DNA from 2 places in the Paenibacillus azoreducens genome. Region 1 is predicted to be linked to the other one. Evidence: riboswitches for the same ligand, from Rfam matches in the RefSeq annotation. Region 1 holds a riboswitch; the other holds the start of a gene.

Region 1 (4,785 bases):
AAAAAAATCTGATAGTTCTACAGAAACGCAAACCCCCCGCCAAATTCCCGCTTTAACGGATGTTTCCCAGGTTTCGGCTATGGGGAGCGTTAACTATGCCTTGAAACGTGATGGTACAGTATGGGCATGGACACGAAATCAAGAAACATACGAGCCCGGCACGCCGGTGAGAGTGCAAGGATTAGCGAAGATTACAAGCATCAGTGTCGCTGATAATAAGGTTTATGCTCTTGATTCGGCAGGTGTTCTCTGGATTTTTTCCAATAAATTCGAAGATAACAAGTTGAAATTATCACCTCCTGCCCGACTTGCCGGCATTCCGGCATTTAAACAGATCTCCACTGCCTCTAACGGTCAAATGTATGGAATTGATGCCGCCGGAACGGCCTGGAAATGCACACTCGACATGTCTTCATCGGTCTTGAAACTATCTGCCAAACCTTCCAAAATATTTCCAGAACTAAAGGTAAAGCAAATCCAGGCTGCGGACGGCTATGCCGTACTGCTTACCACACGGGGCGATGTATGGACATATGGGAAGAAACCTGCAGGTAAGGAAGGGAAAGTTAACGGCTTGAGAGGAATCAACTCCATTGCCGCCGGAGAATACCACAGCTTGGCGATTGATTCCACCGGGCAAGTGTGGGGCTGGGGAGGGAATAAATGGTATGAGGTCGGCGTGCCACAAAACAAAACCGATGGGATGGTGTATTTACCCGAAAAGGTCAGAACGCCGGTTACAGTAAAAGTCAACGGCAATTTGCTCGTTTCCTCTTTTCCCGCCATCATGGATAAGAATCTAGTCAGCATACCGGTTAAAGACATTGCAAAAGCGCTTGATGCCGATCTTGTAGTCACCTCTTCCGCATACGGAAGCACGTATTGTCTCAAATATAAGCAAGTCACTGTGGCTTTCAAGTCATCACAAACTGAAGCTGAAATGAATGGAAGGAGTATTACTTTGCCCATGCCTGTTTACACGGAGAACGGTGCAACTATGATCCCCGCTTCCCTGCTCAAAGAAATGGGCTTTGACGTAAAATGGGATTCCACGCGCTCCGAACTGAACATTCAAAGCCGATAAGCATGATACTGCAAAATATCAACGAATATCCCCGGTACGTTCCCAATTCGTCCGGCATATATTGAAAATGGGTAGTAAGACATGGCAAGCTTTCCGAAATAAATGCAATTTACACTTGACAAGATTCAAAATTAGGATTAAGCTTGCGAAGTAATTTAATAGTCCTCGTTAGGTGAGGCTCCTATATAAACACAGGCCACTGCCCAGAAATATCGAAAGATGCCCATGGGTAGAACAGGGATTGCCGGATTAAGGCTTTTCATAAAGTGGCTAAGAGATGAAAGCATCTCTTTACGTTGTATAGTGCCAAAACTCGACCAGGGGGAAAACGTCAATGTTTTTTGTGTGCGCGTTTATTCGATCCCTCCAGGTCTTTCGGGGGGATTTTTTAGTTGTAATCATAAAGGGGGGAACATGTTCAATGGATAGTGGACCGAGTCATAGTATATTTTCGAAAAATCTGATTCCTGTAACTATACAGAGAGAGCGCCGTATGCTTTCGCTCATGCATGTTCCCCATACTTTCGATTCTAGCCTACCAATCGGGCTGTATTTAAGTATGCTTATTTGACATGCCCGCCCTTTGCCTACGGTTCGGACGAAACGCTCTCTCTGGTTGCGGGGAGAGCGTTTTTTGCGTCCACTTCACTTCACTTTAATGCAAAATGAATCAGGCAGCTATCACAAGTGAAGTTTTGCCGAACCGGGAGGTATTACCCATGATGAAACCTAAAAAAAACATTGAAAAATTCAACAAAGAAATCGCCGAACGTCTGATCCAGGCATCGATCACATTCGAGGAAGATCTGATGGATGATCTGGCCTCAAGCCCGGAAGGACTGAGCGAAACGGAAGCAAAAAAGAGACTGCTCCAGCACGGCAAAAACGAAATCGCCCACGAAAAAACGCCGGCCTGGTATATCCAGCTTCTTTCCAGCTTCAAAAATCCGTTTATTCTTATTTTGCTGTCGCTTGCGGTTTTCTCATATGTCGTCGATCATGATATTGAAGCCGTATCGATTATCTCAACCATGGTTGCCGTCAGCACCATCATCACATTTACGCAAGAGTATCGCTCGGCCCGGACCGCCGAGAAGCTCAAAGCGATGGTCAAAGCAACGGCGACGGTAAGCCGCCGCAATCCCAATGGGATCACGGAAAAAAAGGAAATCGATATGGAACTGCTCGTGCCCGGCGATATCATCCATCTGTCTGCGGGAGACATGGTTCCGGCAGACATGCGCCTCATATCCTCTAAGGATCTTCATGTTGGGGAATCGGCATTAACCGGAGAAGCCATGCCCGTAGAAAAAATGGACACATTGCCGCGCGGGATCCAGCAAATGAGCCGGAGACGTTTGCATACGAAACCTGCCAATGCGCTTGAACTGAGCAACGTATGTTATATGGGAACCAACATCATCAGCGGGTCGGCTACGGGTGTAGCTCTTTCGACCGGAGCAAATACCTACTTCGGATCGATGGCCAGCACGCTCCTCTCCAAACCGCCATTGACCAGCTTCGACAAGGGCGTTAAGAGCATTACGTTTCTGCTGATCCGTTTCATGCTGATCATGGTTCCAATCATCTTCTTGATCAACGGCTTCACCAAGGGGGATTGGTGGGACGCCCTGCTCTTCGGTCTTTCCGTTGCCGTTGGTCTTACGCCGGAAATGCTGCCGGTTATCGTCGCCGGCAATCTCGCCAAAGGCGCAGCCAGCATGGCCCGTGACAAAGTGGTGGTCAAACGTCTTAGCGCCATTCAAAACTTAGGGGCAATGGATATTTTATGTACAGACAAAACCGGAACATTAACACAGGACAAAATCGTGCTGCATAAAAGCTTCGATATTCATGGCCGTGATCATGAACGTGCTTTGACTCTGGCTTATTTGAACAGCTTCTATCAAACAGGACTAAAAAACCTGCTGGATGTCGCCGTTTTGGAACAAGCCGCTTCTTCGGATACGCTGCGCAGGGCCGATAAAAAGTACAGCAAGATCGATGAAATTCCGTTCGATTTCAACCGGCGCCGAATGTCCGTCATCCTGAAGCAGCAGGATGGCTCACATTTGCTTATCTGCAAAGGCGCCATCGAAGAAATGATCAGCATCTGCTCCCATGTCGAGGATAACGGACAAATCGCACCCATGACATCTGATATTTCGGAAGAAGCCTTGGGTCTAGTGAACAAAATGAATGCGGACGGTCTACGCGTCATCGCTGTCGCCGTGAAGCAGTTGACGGATCACCAAGATCATTACGGCGTCTCGGATGAACAAGATCTTGTGCTTGCCGGTTATATCGGTTTTCTCGACCCGCCAAAAGATACGGCCAAGGAAGCCATCCGCGCATTAAAGGAAATTGGCGTAAACGTTAAAATCATAACGGGTGATAATGCGGCAGTTACCTTGAAAGTGTGCAGGGATGTCGGCATAAGCGCCAATCAGATGATACTTGGAAACGACATCGAAGCGTTAAGCGATAAGCAGCTGGCCGATGCGGCCGAGAGATTCCACGTCTTCGCCAAAGTGAACCCGATGCAAAAAGCGAGAATCGTCCGCGCGCTTAAGAGCAATGGCCATACGGTCGGATTTATGGGCGACGGCATCAATGACGCGATTTCGCTCAAAGAAGCCGATGTTGGCATTTCCGTTGACACGGCGGTGGATATTTCCAAGGAATCCGCGGATATCATTTTGCTCGAGAAGAGTTTGATGGTACTCGAAAAAGGCGTTATGGAAGGCCGCAAGATTTTCGGCAACATGATCAAATATATCAAAATGACGGCAAGTTCGAATTTCGGCAATATGTTCAGCGTGCTCGTCGCCAGCGCTTTTCTCCCTTTTCTGCCTATGCTTTCGATTCATCTGCTCATTCAGAACCTGCTGTATGATATTTCACAGCTTTCGATTCCATGGGACCGGATGGATAAAGAATATCTAAGCACGCCGAAAAAATGGGACGCCAGATCCGTCCGCCGCTTTATGCTGTTCATCGGGCCAATCAGCTCGATTTTCGATATCGCTACTTTCGCCTTGATGTGGTATATTTTCTCGGCCAATTCCATGGATTCACAGGGGCTGTTCCAGTCAGGCTGGTTTATTGAAGGATTGCTGTCACAGACGCTGATCGTTCACATGATTCGCACGGAGAAAATTCCGTTTATTCAAAGCACGGCCAGCACCCCTGTCGTTATGCTGACCAGTCTGATTATGGCAATCGGCATCTGCATCCCGTTCTCGCCGCTCGGAACGAGCGTGGGATTGCAGCCGCTGCCGCTGGCATATTTTCCATGGTTGATCGCGATACTGCTAGGCTACTGTCTGATGACTCAAGTCGTGAAAAAATTGTATATCCGCAAGTTCGGAGATTGGCTGTAAAATTTGAAAATGACCGCTGCCCGGAATGTTCCGGGTGCGGTCAAAAACATCCGCTAAATGCGGTCTGTCTTCTTCAAGAGTATGTCGTTAGACGCTTTCTAATGCCGGTCCGCGGGGATCTCCCACATCTCCTGTAGACTACTGGATAACGCCCGTACTAATGACGGAAACTTGGACTTTCGTATGAAATTGAACGTCGCGGTAATCTTTCGCCCAATTTTTTTGCTTCCATACATGATTATGATATGCGATCAGATGTCTGCCCACGCCAAATATATCACAGTTCGCCTTCTGGATCTTCCGTATTACATCTTGGGC
Region 2 (4,785 bases), 330 kb from region 1:
CGGTACGTATCATGTGTACGATGAGCGTTTGCGAGAGCAGACCTTCAATGAACCACCCGGATTGGAACAAAGTTTGGTGATCGACCGAATTCGCCGAGAAAATATACCACATTAAAGCATACGTCGTGATATCAAAAATCGAACTGATCGGCCCGATGAAGATCATAAATCTGCTAACGGATTTGGCATTCCATTTTTGCGGTTTTTGCAAATATTCTTTATCCATCTTATCCCAAGGTATGGAGAGCTGCGAAATATCGTAAAACAGATTTTGAATGAGCAGATGAATCGGAAGCATGGGAAGGAACGGAATAAACGCGCTTGCGATCAATACGCTAAATACATTGCCAAAGTTGGAACTTGCGGTCATTTTGATGTATTTAATCATATTGCCGAACGTGATGCGCCCCTGAACGACGCCTTGTTCCAAGACCATCAGGCTCTTTTCCAAAAGAATAATGTCAGCCGACTCCTTAGCAATATCCACGGCTGTATCAACGGATATGCCGACATCCGCCTCTTTCAAGGAAACCGCATCATTGATTCCATCACCCATAAAACCAACGGTATGTCCCTTAGTCTTCAGCACTTTAACGATTCTTGCTTTTTGCAGCGGATTGACTTTTGCAAAAACCGTCGTTTTTTCCGCAATTTCAGCCAATTGTTCATCTGTTAAAGCATCAATGGAACTGCCAAGTAAAATATCATTAACCTTAATCCCGACATCCTTGCATACTTTACGGGTAACCGCAGCGTTATCGCCTGTAATGACCTTGATGTCGACGCCGTTTTCCTTCAGCGCCCGGATCGCCATTTTTGCGGTTTCCTTAGGAGGGTCTAGAAAAGCAAGATACCCGACAAGGATAAGATCATGTTCATCTTTCACACCGTAAGCTTCATCCCGGGCTTCCGTTTCTTTGATGGCAACCGCAAGAACGCGCAAGCCGTCGTTGTTCAAATGGTTGACAAGGAGTTGGACTTTTTCGGTGTAATCCGCCGTAAGGGGGATGATACGTCCGTTGACAGACACATGTGAACAGATGCCGAGAACCTCTTCCATGGCTCCTTTGCAAATCAGTGTATGGCCATTACCTATTTTTTCAAGAACGACAGACATTCGTCTGCGGTTGAAATCAAAAGGAATCTCATCTATTTTCGTATACTTTGTCTCAACTCCTGAGACGTGGTTCAGGTCGGCATACTCCAGTACGGCCACATCCAACAGGTTTTTGAGCCCGGTCTGGTGATAACTGTTCAAATACGCATATTCCAGCACCTTGTTGTCTTCTTTGCCTTGAACATTAAGATGTTTTTCCAAAATGATTTTATCCTGAGTCAAGGTTCCGGTTTTATCCGTACATAAAATATCCATGGCTCCAAAGTTCTGAATGGCATTCAGGCGTTTGACGACAACCTTGTTTCGGGCCATGGTCGCCGCACCTTTAGCCAGATTTCCGGCTACAACCACAGGCAGCATTTCCGGCGTCAGACCGACAGCGACCGATAAACCGAATAGAAGGGCTTCCCACCAATCTCCCTTCGTAAATCCATTAACTAGGAAAATAATCGGAACCATGATGAGCATGAAGCGGATCAATACGAAAGTTATGCTCTTGACTCCTTTGTCAAAGCTGGTAAGAGGGGGGTTCCCAATGAGCGTACTAGCCATCGAACCGAAATACGTATCGGCTCCGGTGGAAACGACGACCGCTGTAGCTGAACCGCTGATAACGTTTGTACCCATATAACACATATTGTTTAGTTCCAGGGCATTTATTGGTTTATTCTGCTTCGCGCCTGCCAAATCCAATACGCCGCGAGGAAGAGTGTCCATTTTCTCAACGGGCATCGCTTCTCCTGTGAGAGCCGATTCTCCAACATGCAAGTCCTTCGATGAGATGATTCTTGCATCAGCTGGAACCATGTCACCGGCTGAGAGGTGGATGATATCTCCCGGTACCAGAAGTTCCATGTCGATTTCTTTTTGCTCCGATTGACGGCTTACGGTTGACGTTGTTTTAACCATCGCCTTGAGTTTTTCCGCCGTTCGTGCCGAACGGAATTCTTGTGTGAACGTGATCATAACGCTGATGGTAACCATGGTCGTAATGATGACAACCGCTTCGATATCATCGTCCATAAAGTAGGAGAATCCGGCTAAAAAAAGCAAGATCAGTATGAACGGATTTTTGAAGCAGGAGAGCAGTTGAATGTACCAAGCCGGCGGTTTATCATGGGCAATTTGATTTTTTCCGTGTTTTTCAAGCCTTTTCTTTGCTTCGTTTTCGCTAAGACCTTGAGGGCTGGTCTTTAAATCCTTCATCACATTCTCTTCCGGGGTTACGGATGCTTGAATGAGACGCTCAGCGATTTCTTGTGTCACTTTTTCTTTATCTTTTGTTGATGTTTTCATTTGTCCATCCTCCTTAACACAGGTTCAAAATTAAAACCTGCTTTCACGATTTCATTCAGTTCAAGGCACAAAAAAAGCTCTCCCTGTTAGCCAGAGAGAGCGTGCTGAACTGTTTTCTTTTCACTCACAGATCAAATGCGCATACTTAAATAAACCTCCGCTTGGTTTCTTTTTTTGGGAAGTAAAGTATGGACAAGATTGGAGAGTGAAGAAGTTTCGGTTCTCCCTCTGAATTAGGTCTTGATTATTTTGACACGATCGATAACTCGGACTACCGTCCATAATGTAATTCCCCCCTTTACAAAATAAAAAATCCCTCTAGTTCTCCTAGAGGGACAAAAAAGCGCACGAAAAAAACTTCGTTTCCCCCTAGTCGAGTTTTGGCACTATATAACGTAAAGAGAATAATGATTCCCTTAGCCACATTATGAAAAGCCTTAATCCGGCAATCCCTGTTCAACCCATGGGCATCTTTCGATATTTCTGGGCAGTGGCCTATGTTTATATAGGAGCCTCACCTAACGAGGACATATTCAATTCCTCTGCCATCTTATGTCTTGTTTTTGGCTTTGTCAAGAGGAAAATGGATTGCACCATTGACGAAATGGTTAGCAGCAACAGCCGTTAAAATAAAAAAATTGCTTATTGACAAAGGGGATTTTTGTCACTATGATGAGTTGGTAATTGAATATGAACCTCGTTAGGTGAGGCTCCTGCATGGAGAAATGCTGCTGCCCAGAAACGTCGACAGACGCCAATGGGTCAACAGAAACCATCGACATAAGGTGGTTTTTAATGTAGCTGGACATAAGTTCCTATGCCATGCAGTGCTAAAACTCAACGAATGGAGGTCACCGTTATTGTTGTTTTCAGTGCACCCTATTTGTTGAGGGTGCTTTTTTTGTGCTTTGAAACGTGTGGCAGGGAGGGATACAAATGGTCCTGGAATTTGAAATGATGTTGAAGCTTACTTTGGCTTTATTATTTGGACTGCTTATTGGGGTAGACAGACAAATTAAACAGAAACAGCTTGGAATGCGACCGAGCATGGTCATTTGCATTGCCAGCTGTTTAATCACGATTGTATCGATCGAGGCATTCGGGAAATTTGCCGGCGCCAACCATCCGAATATGGATCCGATGCGTTTGGCAGCGCAGATTGTAAGCGGAGTCGGGTTCATCGGAGCAGGAGTCATTCTGCGAAGAAGCAATGAGGTTATTTCCGGATTAACTTCCGCAGCTCTGATATGGTCAGCATCGGCACTTGGAATTACGATCGGAGCTGGGTTTTACGCGGAAGCCATATTCGGAGTTACTCTTCTCATTGTGGCAGTGAATGTTATTCCTCTGCTGATTAGATTCTTTGGACCTGAGAACCTCAGCCGGCATGATGTGGCGCTTAAGATTGTGGTTGAGCGGAATTATAGAATGACCGAATTGATTAAAATGATTGAACGCAAAGGGCAAAACGAAGAAACCAAAAAAGGCGAATACAAAATTCGGTATATGAAGTTAAAAGATCTCGATACGAACTGCCAGCTTATTGATTTGACGCTTTCTGTACCTGACACCCAATACACAACGGAAATCTATTATTACATCAAAAAAATCGATCATGTACAAAGCGTAGAGGTTGAACAGTTATAAACCGAAACGAAATAACTAAAGGAGAGTTGGAAGATGATCAAACTGAATCAATACGAATATAAAGAAGAGTATACCTACTATATGCTGCAAGCATTAAGAGAAGGAGATAAAGAGGTTTTCCGCAAAGATTTTTTGAATCTGCATCCGACGGATCAGACGGAATTTTTTCTGAGTTTGGATGATAACAGACGTTTACGAATTTATTCTTTTTTACATCCAACCGAGTTTAGTGAAATATTCAGCGAGCTGAATCCGGATATGCAGAAAAAGATTATCGTTGAGCTCGACCGGAAATATGCGATAGATATGCTAAATGAGCTGCCATCTGATGATGCGGCTGATTTTTTCGGTCTGCTCACGCACAAGGAAGCCGATTTTTTCCTCACTCGCATGGAAAAAGACGCCTTTCTTTAACCGCAGGAATCCATATTTTTTGCAGTTGACTTTGCCCTAAGGGCAAGGTGTACGGTTGATATTGAATAAAGTGATTAGAGCACTAGTCCCTAAAAATATGAAGAATGGAGGTGACCTTTTGCTATCGATTGGAGAATTCTCAAAGATATGCGGAGTATCTACAAAAACGCTTCGCTATTATGCTGAGATTGGATTGATTAATCCTGATGAAATAAACCCTGAAAACGGTTATAGATATTATTCCATCAGGCAGCTAAAAAAGATGCTCTTCATCAACCGTTTGAAATCCTATCATTTTTCCCTGGAAGAAA

What was found. Region 1 has a riboswitch for magnesium ahead of mgtA (magnesium-translocating P-type ATPase). Riboswitches for the same ligand answer to the same signal wherever they lie in the genome.
Region 2: linked by a shared signal. The riboswitch ahead of L6442_RS16800 (MgtC/SapB family protein) and the one ahead of mgtA (magnesium-translocating P-type ATPase) in region 1 are both predicted to bind magnesium.

What each region holds. Positions count from the first base shown of each region.
Region 1 is NZ_AP025343.1:4,151,728-4,156,512, forward strand. Features, by position in the region: gene L6442_RS18310 (stalk domain-containing protein) at 1-1,084, shown strand, start outside; M-box (ykoK) riboswitch at 1,242-1,415, shown strand; gene mgtA (magnesium-translocating P-type ATPase) at 1,804-4,467, shown strand; gene L6442_RS18320 (Ger(x)C family spore germination protein) at 4,606-4,785, opposite strand, start outside.
Region 2 is NZ_AP025343.1:3,822,099-3,826,883, reverse strand. Features, by position in the region: gene mgtA (magnesium-translocating P-type ATPase) at 1-2,413, opposite strand, end outside; M-box (ykoK) riboswitch at 2,773-2,946, opposite strand; M-box (ykoK) riboswitch at 3,103-3,270, shown strand; gene L6442_RS16800 (MgtC/SapB family protein) at 3,350-4,060, shown strand; gene L6442_RS16795 (magnesium transporter) at 4,094-4,474, shown strand; gene L6442_RS16790 (MerR family transcriptional regulator) at 4,593-4,785, shown strand, end outside.